DNA from 3 places in the Streptomyces sp. NBC_01429 genome. Region 1 is predicted to be linked to each of the others. Evidence: predicted binding sites of a transcription regulator. Region 1 holds the regulator's gene; each other region holds the start of a gene.
What was found. The regulator HrcA, encoded in region 1, represses chaperone genes, less so after heat shock. The targets are predictions, from matches to a motif close to TTNGCACTCNGNNNNNCNGAGTGCNAA.
Positions count from the first base shown of each region.

Region 2: the regulator HrcA is predicted to act here: its motif matches at 2,289-2,315, upstream of groES (co-chaperone GroES).
Region 3: the regulator HrcA is predicted to act here: its motif matches at 1,937-1,963, upstream of groL (chaperonin GroEL).

Region 1 is NZ_CP109599.1:5,474,106-5,480,194, reverse strand. It holds gene OG627_RS24045 (16S rRNA (uracil(1498)-N(3))-methyltransferase) at 1-661, opposite strand, end outside; gene OG627_RS24040 (nitronate monooxygenase) at 658-1,737, opposite strand; gene dnaJ (molecular chaperone DnaJ) at 1,975-3,114, opposite strand; gene hrcA (heat-inducible transcriptional repressor HrcA) at 3,115-4,131, opposite strand; gene OG627_RS24025 (MBL fold metallo-hydrolase) at 4,329-5,072, shown strand; gene OG627_RS24020 (DUF3097 domain-containing protein) at 5,106-5,933, shown strand; gene hemW (radical SAM family heme chaperone HemW) at 5,994-6,089, opposite strand, start outside.
Region 2 is NZ_CP109599.1:2,992,726-2,998,814, reverse strand. It holds gene OG627_RS12665 (class I SAM-dependent methyltransferase) at 1-951, opposite strand, end outside; gene OG627_RS12660 (polysaccharide deacetylase family protein) at 1,035-2,108, shown strand; gene groES (co-chaperone GroES) at 2,462-2,770, shown strand; gene groL (chaperonin GroEL) at 2,869-4,491, shown strand; gene OG627_RS12645 (SDR family NAD(P)-dependent oxidoreductase) at 4,636-5,409, opposite strand; gene OG627_RS12640 (MOSC domain-containing protein) at 5,486-6,089, opposite strand, start outside.
Region 3 is NZ_CP109599.1:3,431,773-3,437,861, forward strand. It holds gene OG627_RS14615 (2OG-Fe(II) oxygenase) at 1-157, shown strand, start outside; gene groL (chaperonin GroEL) at 185-1,810, opposite strand; gene OG627_RS14625 (cold-shock protein) at 2,189-2,392, opposite strand; gene OG627_RS14630 (ubiquitin-like small modifier protein 1) at 2,776-3,051, opposite strand; gene thrC (threonine synthase) at 3,126-4,415, opposite strand; SAM riboswitch class I at 4,433-4,560, opposite strand; gene OG627_RS14640 (glucosyl-3-phosphoglycerate synthase) at 4,765-5,775, shown strand; gene OG627_RS14645 (hypothetical protein) at 5,814-6,032, shown strand.

The sequences.
Region 1 (6,089 bases):
ACGAGCGCGCGCCGGCCGAGGCGAAGGCCGTCAGCTCCTCGGGGGACACGCCGCCCTCGGGCCCGACGACCAGCACGACCGAGCCCTCGGTGGGCAGTTCGGCCACGGCCAGCGGCTCGCTGCCCGCCTCGTGGTCCTGGTGCAGTACGGCGGCGAAGTCCGCCGTCGCCAGCAGCGCGGCGACCTGCTTCGTGCTCATCGCGTCCGCGACCTCGGGGAACCGCACCCGCCGCGACTGCTTGCCCGCCTCCCGCGCGGTGGCCCGCCACTTGGCGAGCGCCTTGGCGCCCCGGTCGCCCTTCCACTGCGTGATGCAGCGGGAGGCGGCCCACGGGACGATCGCGTCGACGCCGGTCTCCGTCATGGTCTCGACGGCGAGTTCGCCCCGGTCGCCCTTGGGCAGTGCCTGGACGACGGTGATGCGCGGGCTCTCCGGCTCCGCCTCGGACACCGAGCCGAGCTGGACGATCAGCCGGTCCTTGCCCTCGCTGTCCAGCACCACGCAGTCGGCCCAGAGCCCGTTGCCGTTCGTCAGGACGACGTCCTCGCCGGCCCGCATCCGCTTCACCGAGACGGCGTGCCGTCCCTCCGGGCCGTCCACGACGAACCGGCCGCCGGGTCCGGCAGCGAAGTCGTCGACCAGGAAGACGGGAGCGGTCACGAGCCGTCCTTCGGGTCGCTCGTCAACGAGGCGCGGGTCTCTTCGAGTTCCGCGTGCAGCAGCTCGACCAGCTCGCCGGCGGGCAGTTCGCGGGCCATCCGGTGGCCCTGTCCAGCCCACAGCGCCATGCCCTGCGCGTCGCCCACCCGGGCGGCGGCCTTGCGCAGCCCGGAGGTGAGGTGGTGGATCTCCGGATAGGCGGCGGGCGCGTACGGACCGTGCTCGCGCATGAAGCGGTTGACGAGTCCGCGGGCGGGGCGGCCGGAGAACGCGCGGGTCAGTTCCGTCCGTACGAACAGCGGGTTGGTCATGGCCTGTTTGTGCAGCGCGTTGGCGCCGGACTCGGGGCACACCAGGAACGCCGTGCCGAGCTGCGCGGAGTCCGCGCCCGCCGCGAGCACCGCCGCGATCTGGCCACCGCGCATGAGTCCGCCGGCCGCGATGACCGGGATCTGTACGGTCTCCCTGACCTGCGCCACCAGCGACAGCAGCCCGAGGCCCGCGCCGTCGGTGGCCGGATCGTCGCGGTGCGTTCCCTGGTGGCCGCCCGCTTCGATGCCCTGGACGCAGACGGCGTCGGCGCCGGACCACTGCGCGGTCTGGGCCTCCTCGGGGGTGGTGACCGTGACGACGGTGACCGTGCCGACCTTGGCGAACGCGTCCAGGGTGGTCCTGGTCGGACAGCCGAAGGTGAACGAGACGACCGGCACCGGGTCGTCCAGCAGGATCGCCAGCTTCGCCTCGTAACCGTCGTCCCGGCCGGAGTCGGGGTCGCCGAGCGGCGTCTCGTACCAGGTGGCCTCACCGGCGAGCTGGTTGCGGTAGACCTCGACGGCCGCGTGGTCCGCGTAGTTCGGCTGCGGCATGAAGAGGTTGACGCCGAAGGGTCTGGCGGTGAGTCCGCGCAGCTGTTTGATCTCTTCGTACAGACCGTCCACCGTTTTGTACCCGGCGGCGAGGAACCCCAGACCGCCGGCCTCGCAGACGGCCGCGGCCAGCTGCGGGCAGGACGCGCCACCCGCCATGGGGGCCTGCACGATCGGATACCGGCAGAGATCGGTCAGTACGGAGGACATGCAGGCATCGTGCCATGTCCTCTGTGACAGCTCCGAATCGGTGTCGCGTCAGCTGTGTGACAGAGAGGGCGACGGACGCGGGAGGGGCCCAGGGGAAGATCCCCTGGGCCCCTCCCGGCGATCAAACGCCTACCGCCCGTTGAACGCGTCCTTGAGGCGCGAGAACAGCCCCTGCTGCCCCGGCTGACGGTGCTGTCCCGGGGGCCGACCCCCGGACCCCCGGCCGGCAGGACCCGCCTACCGCCCGTTGAACGCGTCCTTGAGGCGCGAGAACAGCCCCTGCTGTCCAGGCTGGAACTGCCCCGTGGGCCGTTCCTCACCCCGCAGCTTCGCCAGCTCGCGCAGCAGCCGTTCCTGCTCGGGGTCGAGCTTGGACGGGGTCATCACCTCGACGTGCACGATCAGGTCGCCCCGGCCGCCGCCGCGCAGATGCGTGATGCCGCGCCCGTGCAGCGGGATCGACTGGCCGGACTGGGTGCCTGGACGTACGTCGATGTCCTCCACGCCGTCCAGCGTCTCCAGCGGGCACTTCGTGCCCAGAGACGCCGCCGTCATGGGCACCGTGACCGTGCAGTGCAGGTCGTCGCCGCGCCGTTGGAACATCGCGTGCGCCAACTCGTGGATCTCGACGTAGAGATCGCCCGCGGGGCCGCCGCCGGGGCCGACCTCGCCCTCGCCGGCGAGCTGGATGCGGGTGCCGTTGTCGACACCGGCCGGGATCTTGACCGTGAGCGTACGGCGCGACCGGATGCGTCCGTCGCCCGCGCACTCGGGGCACGGCGTCGGTACGACCGTGCCGAAGCCCTGGCACTGCGGGCAGGGCCGCGAGGTCATGACCTGGCCCAGGAAGGACCGGGTGACCTGCGAGACCTCGCCACGGCCCCGGCACATGTCACAGGTCTGGGCGGAGGTGCCGGGTGCGGCGCCCTCCCCCGAGCACGTCGTACAGACGACGGCCGTGTCGACCTGGATGTCCTTGGTCGTGCCGAAGGCCGCCTCGTTGAGGTCGATCTCCAGCCGGATCATGGCGTCCTGGCCGCGCCGCGTGCGCGAGCGCGGGCCGCGCTGCGACGCCGTGCCGAAGAACGCGTCCATGATGTCGGAGAAGTTGCCGAAGCCGCCGGCGCCGAAGCCACCGGCGCCGCCTCCCCCGCCGCTGGCCGAGAGGGGGTCGCCGCCGAGGTCGTAGACCTGCTTCTTCTGCGGGTCCGACAACACCTCGTAGGCGGCGTTGATTTCCTTGAAGCGTTCCTGCGTCTTGGGATCGGGGTTGACATCCGGGTGCAGCTCGCGGGCGAGCCGCCGGAATGCCTTCTTGATCTCGTCCTGTGAAGCGTCGCGGCGCACGCCGAGTACGGCGTAGTAGTCCGTGGCCACTTACGACTCCGCCAGGATCTGTCCGACGTAACGTGCCACTGCGCGTACCGCTCCCATCGTTCCGGGGTAGTCCATGCGGGTCGGTCCGACCACGCCGAGTTTTGCGACTGCCTCGTCGCCCGAACCGTAGCCGACCGCGACGACGGACGTGGAGTTGAGGCCCTCATGGGCGTTCTCGTGCCCGATACGTACGGTCATGCCCGGGTCGGCCGCCTCGCCGAGCAGCTTGAGGAGCACCACATGCTCCTCCAACGCCTCCAGCACCGGCCGGATGGTCAGAGGGAAGTCGTGTCCGAAGCGGGTGATGTTGGCGGTGCCGCCGATCATCAGCCGCTCCTCGGTCTCCTCGACCAGGGTTTCGAGCAGGATCGCGAGCACCGTGGAGACGGTCCCGCGGTCCTCCTGCTCGAACGAGTCGGGCAGGTCCTGCACCAGCTGCGGGACGTCCGCGAAGCGGCGGCCGACGATCCGGCTGTTGAGCCGGGCCCGCAGATCCGCCAGCGAGGTCTCGCCGAAGGGCGCGGGACAGTCGACCATGCGCTGCTCGACCCGTCCGGTGTCCGTGATCAGGACGAGCATCAGCCGGGCGGGCGCGAGCGCCAGCAGTTCCACGTGCCGCACCGTCGAACGGGTCAGCGAGGGGTACTGGACGACGGCGACCTGCCGGGTCAGCTGCGCCAGCAGCCGCACCGTACGGCCCACGACGTCGTCGAGGTCGACGGCGCCGTCCAGCAGGTTCTGGATGGCGCGGCGCTCGGGCAGCGACAGGGGCTTGACCCCGGCCAGCCGGTCGACGAAGAGCCGGTAGCCCTTGTCGGTCGGGATGCGCCCGGCGCTGGTGTGCGGCTGAGCGATGAAGCCCTCGTCCTCCAGCACCGCCATGTCGTTGCGGACGGTGGCGGGAGAGACGCCGAGCTTGTGCCGCTCGGTGAGCGCCTTGGAGCCGACGGGCTCCTCGGTGCCGACGTAGTCCTGGACGATCGCGCGCAGCACCTCAAGCCTGCGTTCGCTGAGCATGCGGCACACCTCCAGCTGTCGTCCGTCGCAATCCGCCTGGCATCTGCTTGGCACTCGCTCACGGGGAGTGCCAGTACTCCCCGTGTCAGTGTACGGCCGTGGGGCACACCCCTAGCAAGGCAGCCGACCACGCTACCTCGCCGGGTCCCGCCCCCGCGGACCCGGCGGCTGCCGGGAGCCTCCCGTAGCGTCCCTGTATGGACGTCGATGGGAACGAGCGCGGGTGGGAGCGGCTGGCTCCCGGAGTGAGCCGGCGGCGGCTGCCGGGGTGGGACGCGACGGTCGGGCTGGTGGCCGGGAACAGCGGCGCCCTGCTGTTCGACACGGGATCCTCGGTCCGGGAGGGCGCGGAACTCCGGTCGGCGGCGCGGGCGCTGCTCGGCGGGGACCGCGTGACGCATATCGCACTGAGCCATCCGCACTTCGACCATGTCTTCGGCACGGCGGCGTTCGCGGGCGCCGAGGTGTACGGCGCGGTGGGGATGGCGGAGCTGCTGGCGGCGGACCGTACGCCGCTGTACGAGGACGCTGTGCGGGAGGGGCTCGCGGCGGCCGAGGCGGCCGAGGCGGTGGACCTCCTGGTGGCGCCCCGGCACGCGGTGTCCGGGGAGGTGACGATCGGCCTGGGGGACGGCGGGGGCGGGGAGGCCGTCGGCGACGTCCTGCTGGCGCGTGTCGGCCCCGGCCACAGCGCGCACGATCTGGCGCTGGTGGTGCCGGGCTCCCCCCGCGTCGTGTTCTGCGGCGATCTGGTCGAGGAGTCGGGGGAGCCCCAGGCGGGCCCGGACGCGGTCCCCGCCCGCTGGCCGGCCGCGCTGGACCGGCTGCTGGCGCTGGGCGGCCCGGACGCGGTGTACGTACCGGGGCACGGGGCGGTGGTGGACGCGGCGTTCGTCAGGGCGCAACGGGACGCGCTGGCGGCGCGTTTCGGCGTGTCGTAGCCCTCGCGGGCCGTCCGGTTTATCGTCTTGCGAATGCGCAGCTACAGCCCCGATCTGACCCCGCCGTGGAAGAAGAGGTCCACGCCCGCGCCGGAGGTGCCCGCCGAACCGGACCTGGTGGTCGAGGAGGTGTCGACGGGCTTCTGCGGCGCGGTGATCCGCTGTGAGAAGACCGCGGAGGGCCCGACGGTCACTCTTGAGGACCGCTTCTCCAAACACCGGGTTTTCCCGCTGGTGCCCGGCGGTTTCCTGCTGGAGGGCCGGGTGGTGACCCTGGTACGCCCCTCGGCAGCCGGACCGGCCAGGCCCGCCCGTACGGCCTCGGGCTCGGTCGCCGTCCCGGGCGCCCGGGCGCGGGTCGCCAGGGCGGGGCGCGTCTATGTGGAGGGGCGGCACGACGCGGAGCTGGTCGAGAAGGTCTGGGGCGACGACCTGCGCGTCGAGGGGGTGGTCGTGGAGTACCTCGGCGGCATCGACGATCTCCCCGCCGTCGTCGCCGAGTTCGCCCCGGCGCCGGACGCGCGTCTGGGCGTGCTGGTCGACCATCTCGTCCCCGGCTCGAAGGAGTCCCGCATCGCGGCGTCGGTGACGGGCGCGGACGTCCTGGTGGTGGGCCACCCGTACATCGACGTCTGGGAGGCCGTGAAGCCGTCCTCGGTGGGCATCGGGGCGTGGCCGAGGGTGCCGAGGGGCGAGGACTGGAAGACGGGCGTGTGCCGGGCGCTGGGCTGGCCCGAGAACACGGGCGCGGCCTGGCAGCACATCCTGTCGAAGGTGCACTCCTACAAGGACCTGGAACCGGCGCTGCTGGGGCGGGTGGAGGAGCTGATCGACTTCGTCACGGCCGGTGGTGACGTCTGACCGCCGGGGAAAGGTCCCGGACGTGCCGTGAACACCGCCCCAGGGGGCTTGGCCGCCGAGTCAGTCCACCAGGTCCCTGACGACCGCGTCCGCCAGCAGCCGCCCCTTCAGCGTCAGCACCGCGCGGCCCTCCGCGTAAGGACCGGTCTCCAGGAG
Region 2 (6,089 bases), 2.5 Mb from region 1:
GAACCGGCCGGTGCGGCGGACGGGCGGATCGGGCAGGCCGCGGCCCGTCAGGGTGACGGTGGCGCCGGACGAGAGCAGAGTGGCGCGGCGCGTGCCGGGGACGACGGCGCCCGGCCGGTGCCAGAGCACGGCCTCCTTGACATCGCCGCCGTACGAGATCCACTCGGCCTCGAAGTCGTCGGGGACCAGCTCGTGCGGAATCCCCGGGGCGATCTTGATCGCGCCCGTACCGACCCGGCGCACCGCCTCGATCGCCCAGGACAGCGGCGGTGAGTACGCCTCCGGGTTGAAGATCCTGCCCCGGCCGCCGCGCCGCGCCGGGTCGATGAACAAGGCTTCGGCGCCGGTCAGGTCGTACTCCAGCACATCGGCCCGCGTCACCGTCACGGGCGGTCCGCCGGGCGCCAGCGTGCGCAGATTGGTGCGGGCGATCTCGCAGGTCAGCGGGTCGATGTCGACGGCGGACACGGCGAGGTCCGCGCGTACCAACTCGATGGCGTCGCCGCCGATACCGCAGCACAGGTCGGTGACCCGGGGCGCTTCGCCGTCCGCCGGCGCCATGAGGGCGCGGAACCTGGCCGCCCGGTGGGCGGCGACGGCGCCGCGGGTGGCCTGCTCGACGCCGTTCGGCGTGAAGTACATCCGGTACGCGTCCCGCGCCCCGAACTTCACCACCGCGCGCTGGCGCAGCCGGGCCTGGGCCAGCGCGGCCGAGACCAGTTCGGCGGGGTGATCGCGGCGCAGCCGGGTCGCCACCGCCAGTTCCGCCGCGGGGTCGTGGTCCCGCAGCTCGGCGAGGAGGGACTGCCCCTCGACGGAGAGCAGCGGCGCGAGGAGGGAGGGGGCGGGTTCGGCGGGCGCGCCTTCGGCGGGCGCGCTGTCGAAGGGCGTGCCCTCGACGGCGGGGGAGGGGGTGGCGGGGGTGGAGGCGCGGTCGGTCACCCGGTCCATTGTGGGCCAGCCGGGGGACGGTGCGCGTCCCGGCGGCGGTGTCGGCCGTGCGGAGGCGTTCCGCGCTGACAGGATGCGGCGCCATGCAACTAGTACGACAAAACGAAGAAAATACCTCAAAGGGTACGGGAGATGCGGGGGTCTCCGCGGCGTCGCGGAAGCGCGCCGGACGCCCCGCCCGCGGACACCGGCGCCTGGGGCGGGGCCGCGCGGTGCTGGCCGTGCTGCTGGTGGCGGCCATCGGCTCCGGCTGTGCCGCCACGGAGTCCGGCGGACCGGCCACGCCCGGCAAGTCCGCCGACGGCCACCAGGGCCACGACGGAGGGCCGGGGCACGACAAGGGGCACCCGGCCGCCGGGGCACCGCACGGGCAGCAGGGGAAGGGTGAGGCCGGGGCCCTCTCCACGAACGCCGAGGCGGTGCGCCGGGCGCAGGCGGTGCGCGCCGTCGCGGCCAAGAAGTGGGGACTCGCGAAGACCCCGTTGGCCGCGCCCCCGCCACCCGCCGTCAAGCCGAAGATCACCAACCGTGAGGGCTTCGAGATCGCGGACGAGCAGGAGGGCGAGAACCTGCCGCCCGTCTTCACCACCGTCCCCGTCAAGGACCGGGTCGTCTTCCTGACGATGGACGACGGTATGGAGAAGGACCCCGAACTGCTGCGGATGATGACCGAGCTGAAGATCCCGTACACGGCCTTCCTCAGCGACTACGTCATCAACGACAACTACGGCTACTTCAAGCAGATGCAGGACCGCGGGGTCACCCTCCAGAACCACACGCTCAACCACAAGTACCTGCCGGGGCTGTCCTACGAGGAGCAGAGGCGCGAGATCTGTGACCAGCAGGACAAGCTGGAGAAGCGGTACGGGAAGCGCCCCACCCTCTTCAGGCCGCCGTACGGCAACTACAACGGCGACACGGTGCGGGCCGCCAAGACCTGCGGGGTGAAGGGGCTGCCGCTCTGGACGGCCGAGGCGTATCCCGACCGCATGGAGTGGCGCGAGTGGGACAAGGACCTGCACCCCGGCGACATCGTCCTCACGCACTTCCGCGGGCGCGACGACTGGAACGCGACCATGCCCGATCTGATCAGGGCCGCGATGAAGCGGATCACGGACAAGGGGTACGCCGTGGCCCGGCTGGAGGACTACATGTGACCTCCGCGGTATGAGCCCCGCGCGCCGGCCGCCGTCCGAAGGGACGGCGGCCGGCGCGCGGGGCCGCTCACGCCGCTTCCCGCGCCGCTTCCCGTGGCGGAACCCTTGGCCACGGGTGTGCGTTCCCGTAGCGAACCCCCTCGTGGATCCGCGTGGAGCGAACCGCCACGACGGCCTGAATTGGCACTCCGCTTGACCGAGTGCTAATCGCGGTCATAGTCTCAGGTCTGGCACTCCCCACTGGAGAGTGCCAAAGCGCGACTAGCAGGTCCGGCACCCGCGACGACGGACCCATCTGGTCGCCACCCTCAGACAGTTAACCCCGTGAGATCTCCGAAGGGGGAGGTCGGATCGTGACGACCGCCAGCACCAAGGTTGCCATCAAGCCGCTCGAGGACCGCATTGTGGTCCAGCCGCTCGACGCCGAGCAGACCACGGCCTCTGGCCTGGTCATCCCGGACACTGCCAAGGAGAAGCCCCAGGAGGGCGTCGTCCTGGCCGTGGGCCCGGGCCGTTTCGAGAACGGCGAGCGGCTTCCGCTCGACGTTTCCGTCGGCGATGTCGTTCTGTACAGCAAGTACGGCGGCACCGAAGTGAAGTACAGCGGCGAGGAATACCTCGTCCTCTCGGCTCGCGACGTGCTCGCGATCATCGAGAAGTAATTCACCGAAAGTTTTGCTTTTGAGCTGCGCCCTCGGCCACCCAGCGATTGCCGGGCGGACGGGGGCGCAGTTCATTCGAGAGGACAAGAGAAGCAGCCATGGCGAAGATTCTGAAGTTCGACGAGGACGCCCGTCGCGCCCTTGAGCGCGGCGTCAACAAGCTTGCCGACACGGTGAAGGTGACGATCGGCCCCAAGGGCCGCAACGTCGTCATCGACAAGAAGTTCGGCGCCCCCACCATCACCAACGACGGTGTCACGATCGCCCGCGAGGTCGAGCTCGACGACCCGTACGAGAACCTCGGCGCCCAGCTCGTGAAGGAGGTGGCGACCAAGACCAACGACATCGCGGGTGACGGCACCACCACCGCCACCGTGCTGGCCCAGGCGCTGGTCCGCGAGGGTCTGCGCAACGTCGCCGCGGGCGCCTCCCCGGCCTCCCTGAAGAAGGGCATCGACGCCGCGGTCAAGGCCGTCTCCGACGAGCTGCTCGCGACCGCCCGCCCGATCGACGACAAGTCCGACATCGCCGCCGTCGCCGCGCTCTCCGCGCAGGACGACCAGGTCGGCGAGCTGATCGCCGAGGCGATGGACAAGGTCGGCAAGGACGGTGTCATCACCGTCGAGGAGTCCAACACCTTCGGTCTGGAGCTGGACTTCACCGAGGGCATGGCCTTCGACAAGGGCTACCTGTCCCCGTACATGGTGACCGACCAGGAGCGTATGGAGGCCGTCCTCGACGACCCGTACATCCTGATCCACCAGGGCAAGATCGGCTCCATCCAGGACCTGCTCCCGCTGCTGGAGAAGGTCATCCAGGGCGGTGGCTCCAAGCCGCTGCTGATCATCGCCGAGGATGTCGAGGGCGAGGCGCTCTCCACCCTCGTCGTCAACAAGATCCGTGGCACCTTCAACGCCGTCGCGGTGAAGGCCCCCGGCTTCGGTGACCGCCGCAAGGCCATGCTCGGCGACATCGCCACCCTCACCGGTGCGACCGTCATCGCCGAGGAGGTCGGCCTCAAGCTCGACCAGGCCGGTCTGGACGTGCTGGGCTCCGCCCGCCGCGTCACCGTCACCAAGGACGACACGACCATCGTCGACGGCGCGGGTGCCGGCGACGAGATCACCGGTCGCGTCAACCAGATCAAGGCCGAGATCGAGTCCACGGACTCCGACTGGGACCGCGAGAAGCTCCAGGAGCGTCTGGCGAAGCTGGCCGGTGGCGTGTGCGTGATCCGGGTCGGCGCCGCCACCGAGGTGGAGCTGAAGGAGAAGAAGCACCGTCTGGAGGACGCCATCTCCGCGACCCGCGCCGCGGTCGAGGAGGGCATCGTCTCCGGTGGTGGCTCCGCTCTGGTGCACGCCGCCAAGGTGCTCGAGGGCAACCTCGGCAAGGAGGGCGACGAGGCCACCGGTGTCGCGGTCGTCCGCCGCGCCGTCGTCGAGCCGCTGCGCTGGATCGCCGAGAACGCCGGCCTTGAGGGCTACGTCATCACCTCCAAGGTGTCGGAGCTGGACAAGGGCCACGGCTTCAACGCCGCCACCGGCGAGTACGTCGACCTGGTGAAGGCCGGCGTCATCGACCCGGTCAAGGTCACGCGCTCCGCCCTGGAGAACGCCGCGTCCATCGCCTCGCTGCTGCTCACGACCGAGACCCTGGTCGTCGAGAAGCCGGCCGAGGAAGAGGCCGAAGCGGGCGGCGGCCACGGCCACAGCCACTGATCACCCTTTGCGGCTGAGCCGCCGCCGCTCTCGCGGAGGTGGCTGCTCGCCGTCGTGGTTCCTCGATCGAGGGCCGCGGCGGGCGAGCGGGCCCGGTACCCCTTCAGGGGTGCCGGGCCATTCGCGTCACCAGGGCCATTCGCGTCACTTGGGGCCGTACTTGCGCCCCGTCTTCGACGTGATCCCGCCGAGCAGCCCGCGCGGTGCCAGCTTCACCGCTCCCATCAGCGCCTTGTACCGGGGATCCGGTACGGACACGGTCTTGCCGCGGGCCAGATCCGCCAGCGCCGCCGTCACCAGCTTGTCCGCGTCCAGCCACATCCAGTCGGGGACGTTGTCGACGCCCATCCCGGCCCGCTCATGGAACTCCGTCCGCACCATGCCGGGACACAGCGCCATCAGCCGCACCCCCGAATCCGTCAGATCCCGGGCCACCCCCTGGGTGAACTGGACGACCCACGCCTTCGAAGCCCCGTACGTCCCGCGCGGCACGAACGCGGCCACCGACGCCACATTGACGACCCCGCCCCGCCCGCGCGTCTTCATGCCGGTGACCGCCACCGTGGTCAGCCGCAGCACCGCCTCGCAGTGCACCTTCAGCATCGTCAGCTCGTCGGCCACGGAGACTTCGAGGAAGCGCCCCTTGTTGCCGAACCCCGCGTTGTTGACGAGCAGATCGACCGGTGCTCTCCGGTCGGAGAGCCGCTTCTCCACCGACTCGATACCGCCGTCCGTGGCGAGATCGGCCGTCAGCACCTCGGCCTCGATGCCGTGCCGGTCGTGCAGTTCGGTGGCCTGATCGCGCAGGCGCTCGATGTCGCGGGCCACCAGCACGAGGTTGTGCCCGTCCGCCGCCAGCCGCCGCGCGAAGGCGGCGCCGATGCCCGCCGTCGAGCCCGTAATCAAAGCAGTCGTCATACGCGGCACGTTAGTGCCTGACCCGGCGCCCTTGATGTGGGTGTTCCGTGGATGGACGGCCCGCCCGTCCGCCGGGTCAGGGCCGATTCGCCGACTTCGCGACATACTCCCGGGCGATCCGCAGCCCCTCGGTATGCAGCGCCTCACCGGCCGCCAGGGTCCGGGGCAGCAGCTCGCGCTCGGTGGTGACCGCCCGGAACGCCATGGCCACCGTCACCTCGTGCGCGGGCCGGTGGACGATCTCGATCGGGTCGCCCGCGCGGATCTCGCCGGGCGTGATGACCCGGAAGTACGCGCCCGTCACGGCCTGCGCGGTGAAGCGTCCGACCCAGCCCTTCTCGCCCAGCCTGCTCTGGAACGTACGGCACGGAATCCGCCCGCTCGTCGCCTCCAGCACCAGATCGGGCCCGATCCGCCAGCGCTCGCCGATCTTCGCGCCGGTGATGTCGGCCCCGGACGTCGTGAGGTTCTCGCCGAAGACGCCGTTGGCCAGCGGCCGACCCAGCTCCCGCTCCCAGAAATCCAGGTCCTCCCGGGCGAAGGCGTACACCGCCTGGTCGGAACCACCGTGATGGCGCAGATCGCAGACCGCGTCACCGGCGACACCGCTCCCGCCCTCGCCCTTCGCCCCCGGGTCCGCCACCCGGACCGGGCCCTCCACCGGACGTTTGTCGATCCCG
Region 3 (6,089 bases), 2.0 Mb from region 1:
GGCGGGCCACCGAGCGGTAGTGGTTGCCGAGCAGGTTCCGCGCGGTGACGACGAGCCACCCCAGCCGGCCCGGCAAGGCCGTACAACGGAAAAGCCGAGGGCGGCACCCCTTCCACAGACTGCTGGAAGGAATGCCGCCCTCGGTCAGGACGCTTGATCCACTGGGGCCGGAGCCCCGGTCGGATCAGAAGTCCATGTCACCGCCCGGCATGCCGCCGCCCGCGGGGGCGGCGCCGGCCTTCTCGGGCTTGTCGGCGATGACGGCCTCGGTCGTCAGGAACAGCGCGGCGATGGACGCGGCGTTCTGCAGAGCGGAGCGCGTGACCTTCGCCGGGTCGATGATGCCCTCGGCGATCATGTCGACGTACTCGCCGGTCGCGGCGTTCAGGCCGTGGCCGACCGTCAGGTTGCGGACCTTCTCGACGACGACGCCGCCCTCAAGACCACCGTTGACGGCGATCTGCTTGAGGGGAGCCTCCAGCGCGAGCTTCACGGCGTTGGCGCCGGTCGCCTCGTCGCCCGTCAGCTCAAGCTTCTCGAAGACCGAGGAAGCCTGGAGCAGAGCCACGCCACCACCGGCGACGATGCCCTCCTCGACGGCGGCCTTGGCGTTGCGCACCGCGTCCTCGATGCGGTGCTTGCGCTCCTTCAGCTCGACCTCGGTCGCGGCGCCGGCCTTGATGACGGCCACGCCGCCGGCCAGCTTCGCGAGGCGCTCCTGGAGCTTCTCGCGGTCGTAGTCCGAGTCGCTGTTCTCGATCTCGGCGCGGATCTGGTTGACCCGGCCGGCGACCTGGTCGCTGTCACCGGCACCGTCGACGATGGTGGTCTCGTCCTTGGTGATGACGACCTTGCGGGCACGGCCCAGCAGGTCGAGACCGGCGTTCTCCAGCTTGAGGCCGACCTCCTCGGAGATGACCGTACCGCCGGTGAGGATGGCGATGTCGTTGAGCATGGCCTTGCGGCGGTCACCGAAGCCCGGGGCCTTGACGGCGACGGACTTGAAGGTGCCGCGGATCTTGTTGACGACCAGGGTCGACAGCGCCTCGCCCTCGACGTCCTCCGCGATGATCAGCAGGGGCTTGCCCGACTGCATGACCTTCTCCAGCAGCGGAAGGAGGTCCTTCACGTTGCCGATCTTGGAGTTGACGATCAGGAGGTACGGGTCGTCGAGCGACGCCTCCATACGCTCCATGTCCGTGGCGAAGTACGCCGAGATGTAGCCCTTGTCGAAGCGCATGCCCTCCGTCAGTTCGAGCTCCAGACCGAAGGTCTGCGACTCCTCGACGGTGATGACGCCTTCCTTGCCGACCTTGTCCATGGCCTCGGCGATCAGCTCGCCGATCTGGGTGTCGGCGGCGGAGATGGAGGCCGTCGAAGCGATCTGCTCCTTGGTCTCCACGTCCTTGGCCTGCTCCAGCAGGGCACCGGAGACGGCCTCGACGGCCTTCTCGATACCGCGCTTGAGGGCCATCGGGTTGGCGCCGGCGGCCACGTTGCGCAGGCCCTCGCGGACGAGCGCCTGGGCGAGGACGGTCGCGGTGGTCGTTCCGTCACCGGCGACGTCGTCCGTCTTCTTGGCGACTTCCTTGACCAGCTCGGCGCCGATCTTCTCGTACGGGTCCTCGAGCTCGATCTCCTTGGCGATGGACACACCATCGTTGGTGATCGTGGGGGCGCCCCACTTCTTCTCGAGGACGACGTTGCGACCCTTGGGACCAAGGGTGACCTTGACGGCGTCGGCGAGCTGGTTCATCCCGCGCTCGAGACCGCGCCGTGCCTCCTCGTCGAACGCGATGATCTTGGCCATGTGAAGTGGTCCTCCCGGACTGGGGTGGATTTCTCCGGACCGCGCTGGCGCCCGCGACGGACGGCCTGAGAGTCGTGTGGTTCCTTGCCCCACCGGCTCTGCGGGCCTCACCGACCCGGTCCTAAGTTGTCACTCTCACTTGCAGAGTGCTAACGCCAATAATTAGCACTCGACCCCCGAGAGTGCAAGCGCCCACAGAGCATCGATGAAGGGTGGCGGCCGGGTGACGGGAGGGCGCGAGCGCCTCCGGAGCGGTCACGCACGGGTCACGCACGTGGGGCCCGCATCCATGTTCTGGATGCGGGCCCCACGTGCGTGAGTGACGTGCGGTGCGTGGTGAGTACGTCGTGAGTGCGTCGGTGGCCGATCGCGCCGGGATCAGACGGCGAGCTTGACCATGTCCGCCTGCGGACCCTTCTGGCCCTGCGAGATCTCGAACTCCACTCGCTGACCTTCTTCAAGGGTGCGGTAGCCGTCCATCTGAATCGCGCTGTAGTGGACGAAAACATCCGCACCACCGTCTACCGCGATGAAGCCGTAGCCCTTCTCCGCGTTGAACCACTTGACGGTGCCCTGAGCCATGCCTAACTCCCCTATTACTGGCCCTTGCACGGGGCCACACTTCGCGCCGGAACGCGTCGACCGCGGCTGAATGTATCTGCCCAACTGCCCTCTGCAACAGGGCAATCGGCGGGGAAATCTGGGCATGGCCGAACTCGCATAGCGTTGAATTCGCTGCGATCCAGGGCAAGTCGGGCCGGGCAAAGCGCACCTATCACGCAAAGGCCACCTGGAGTTCGGCCCCATGTTGTCGCGTTCTCGCGTGCGCCGATTCCGATCGGCGGGGGGCCCTTCCCTCACTCTATCCTGCTCAACCATGCAGAATGGCCCCCTCCGCTTCTCGTGCGGAGAGGGCCATGCCGGTTACGGGGAGTACGCGTCGCGCACGGCGTGCGTACGGAGGGTCAGCCTCCCGCGACGGCCGGGATGATCGAGATGCCGGCGCCCGCGGGGGTCGCGGTCTCCAGGCCCTGCTCGAAACGGACGTCGTCGTCGTTCACGTACACGTTCACGAAGCGGCGCAGCTTGCCCTGGTCGTCCAGGACGCGGGCGGCGATGCCCGGGTGGCTGCTCTCCAGGGACTGGATGACCTCGGAGAGGGTGGCGCCCTCCGCCGGGACCTCGGCCTGTCCGCCGGTGTAGGTACGGAGGATGGTGGGGATGCGGACCTTGACGCTCATGACGGATGCCCAGCCTTTCTGCGGAAGTTTCGGAGTCGTGGGTCCCTGCGGGTCGCAGGTCCCGGGGCGTCGCGTCAGCCGACCGCGAGGCCCGCGTCGCGGAACGCGTCGAGGCTCGGGCGGATGGTCGCGGTGGGTCCGGTCGTCGGCGCCACGGCGTCGAGGGTCTTCAGCCCGTCGCCGGTGTTCAGGACGACGGTGGTGAGGGTCGGGTCGAGGAGCCCTGCCTCGATGAGCTTCTTCGTGACGCCCACGGTGACCCCGCCCGCCGTCTCGGCGAAGATCCCCTCGGTACGCGCCAGCAGCTTGATCGCGTCGACGATCTGCTCGTCGTTGACGTCCTCGACGGCGCCGCCGGTGCGGCGGGCGATGTCCAGGACGTACGGTCCGTCGGCCGGGTTGCCGATCGCCAGGGACTTGGCGATGGTGTCGGGCTTCTGCGGCCGTACGACGTCGTGGCCCGCCTTGAAGGCGGTGGAGACCGGCGAGCAGCCCTCGGCCTGGGCGCCGAAGATCTTGTACGGCCTGTCCTCGACCAGGCCCAGCTTGATCAGCTCCTGAAGACCCTTGTCGATCTTCGTGAGCTGAGATCCCGAGGCGATCGGGATGACGAGCTGGTCGGGCAGGCGCCAGCCGAGCTGCTCGCAGATCTCGTACGCGAGGGTCTTGGAGCCCTCGCCGTAGTACGGACGGAGGTTGACGTTGACGAAGCCCCAGCCCTCGCCGAGCGGGTCGCCGATCAGCTCGGAGCAGAAGCGGTTCACATCGTCGTAGTTGCCCTCGATGCCGACCAGGTCGCCGCCGTACACCGCGGCCATGACGACCTTGCCCTGCTCCAGGTCGTGCGGGATGAACACGCAGGAGCGGAAGCCGGCGCGGGCGGCGGCGGCGCCGACGGCGCCGGCGAGGTTGCCGGTGGAGGAGCAGGAGAGCGTGGTGAAGCCGAAGACGCGGGCGGCCTCGACGGCGATGGCGACGACGCGGTCCTTGAAGGAGTGCGTCGGGTTGCCGGAGTCGTCCTTGACGTGCAGCGAGCCGGTGATGCCCAGCTCACGGGCGAGGTTGTCGGCCTTGACGAGCTTGGTGAAGCCGGGGTTGATGTTCGGCTTCGAGGCCACGTCGGCGGGGACGGGCAGCAGCGGCGCGTAACGCCAGATGTTGTCGGGTCCCTCGGCGATGCGCTTCTTCAGCTCGTCGGGGCCGCCGCTCGGCAGGTCGTAGGCGACTTCGAGCGGCCCGAAACAGCTCGCACAGGCGAAAATGGGGCCGAGGTCGAAGCGCTCTCCGCATTCGCGGCACGAGAGTGCGGCGGCGGGTCCGAGGTCGACGGTGGTGCTGGTGCTCCGGACGGTCTGCACAGCCATGATGGCGAGGCCCTTTCTCCTCATCTTCCTCGCGACGTACTTCGCCACAAGACGGAATTGGCACCTTCCCCACCGTGACCTCGCGGTCGGCGGGAGGGTTGCCGGGACTTCAACGGGCCGTTCCCTCAGTCCCTCTGGATGAGCGCTATGGCGCCGGACCCGGGGCCCGGTGCGTTTGTGACACCTGTTTCATCTGTTTCGGATGTATCAGGTGTTTCACCTATTGACCCCGGCATGCGGTGGTCAGCGGTGTTGTTCAAGACTGTAACCGAAGGAGTGGACGGTTGAGATAGTCGTCCGCACCGCGAGATGGATCACGTTTTATGGATCAGCGCAGGGAGTACCGAACGTGCTGGAAGAGGTGGAACGCTGGCTGACCAGGCGTTCCTGGTCCGCCGCCGACCGTACGCTCGACCAGTTGCTGGCGGCGAAAGCCGCCCGGGGCGCCACCGTGAGTGTGGTGCTTCCGGCACTGGACGAGGAGGAGACGGTCGGGGAGATCGTCTCCGTGATCCGCCGCGAGCTGATGGTGGAGAACCGGCTGGTCGACGAGCTGGTGGTGATCGACTCCGGCTCCACCGACCGTACGTCCGAGGTGGCAGCCGCGGCCGGGGCGCGGGTGGTGCACCGGGACGCGATACTGCCGCGGCTGCCCGCCCTGCCCGGCAAGGGCGAGGTCCTGTGGCGGTCGCTGCTGGTGACGCGCGGAGACATCGTGTGCTTCGTGGACGCGGATCTGCGGGATTTCTCGGCGGATTTCGTCTCCGGGATCGTCGGCCCGCTGCTGACCGAGCCCGATGTGCAGTTCGTGAAGGCGATGTACGACCGCCCGCTGGCGCTGCCCGCCGGGCAGGACGGGCAACTCGGCGGGCAGACCGGCGGCCAGACCGGCGCCCAGACCGGGGGCCAGGTCAGTCAGGGCGGCCGGGTGACGGAGCTGGTGGCGCGCCCGCTGCTCAACCTGCACTGGCCCCTGCTGGCCGGCTTCGTACAGCCGCTGGGCGGGGAGTACGCGGCGCGGCGCTCGCTGCTGGAGCGGCTGCCGTTCCCGGTGGGGTACGGGGTGGAGCTGGGGCTCCTGGTGGACGCGCTGCACACGGTGGGGCTCGACGCGCTGGCCCAGGTCGACGTCGGGGTACGGCGCCACCGCCACCAGGACGACCGGGCGCTGGGGCGGATGGCCGCCGCGATCTACCGTACGGCGCAGCTGCGGCTCTCCCGGGGCCATCTGGTGCGGCCGAGGCTGACGCAGTTCGAGCGGGGCTCGGACGGGTTCACGCCGCGCACGCACGCGGTGGACACGGAGGAGCGGCCGCCGGTGCGGGAGATCGCGGAGTACCCGGCCGGACGCGCGGCGTAACGGTAGATTTTCATATCTAATGTCTAGATTTTCGCTCCATGAGCAGCGACCTCCTGACCCCGAACCTCTTCGCCCCGAACCTCTTGGACCCTCGCTTCATGGACCCGCGCTTCATGGACATGAAGCAGTGGGCGGTGAGCGCCCTGGCCCAGACCGGGACCTCCGCCGAGCGGCTGTGGCTGCTGGGCGGAGTGGCGCTCGCGCTGACCGGAGCCGGGGTGGTGGCAGTGGCCGCCACGCGCGGCCGGCGCGACTGACCGACGAGCCGGCGAGGCAGCCGGGGGCGAGGGCCGGTGGCGTCAGTGCGCCACCGT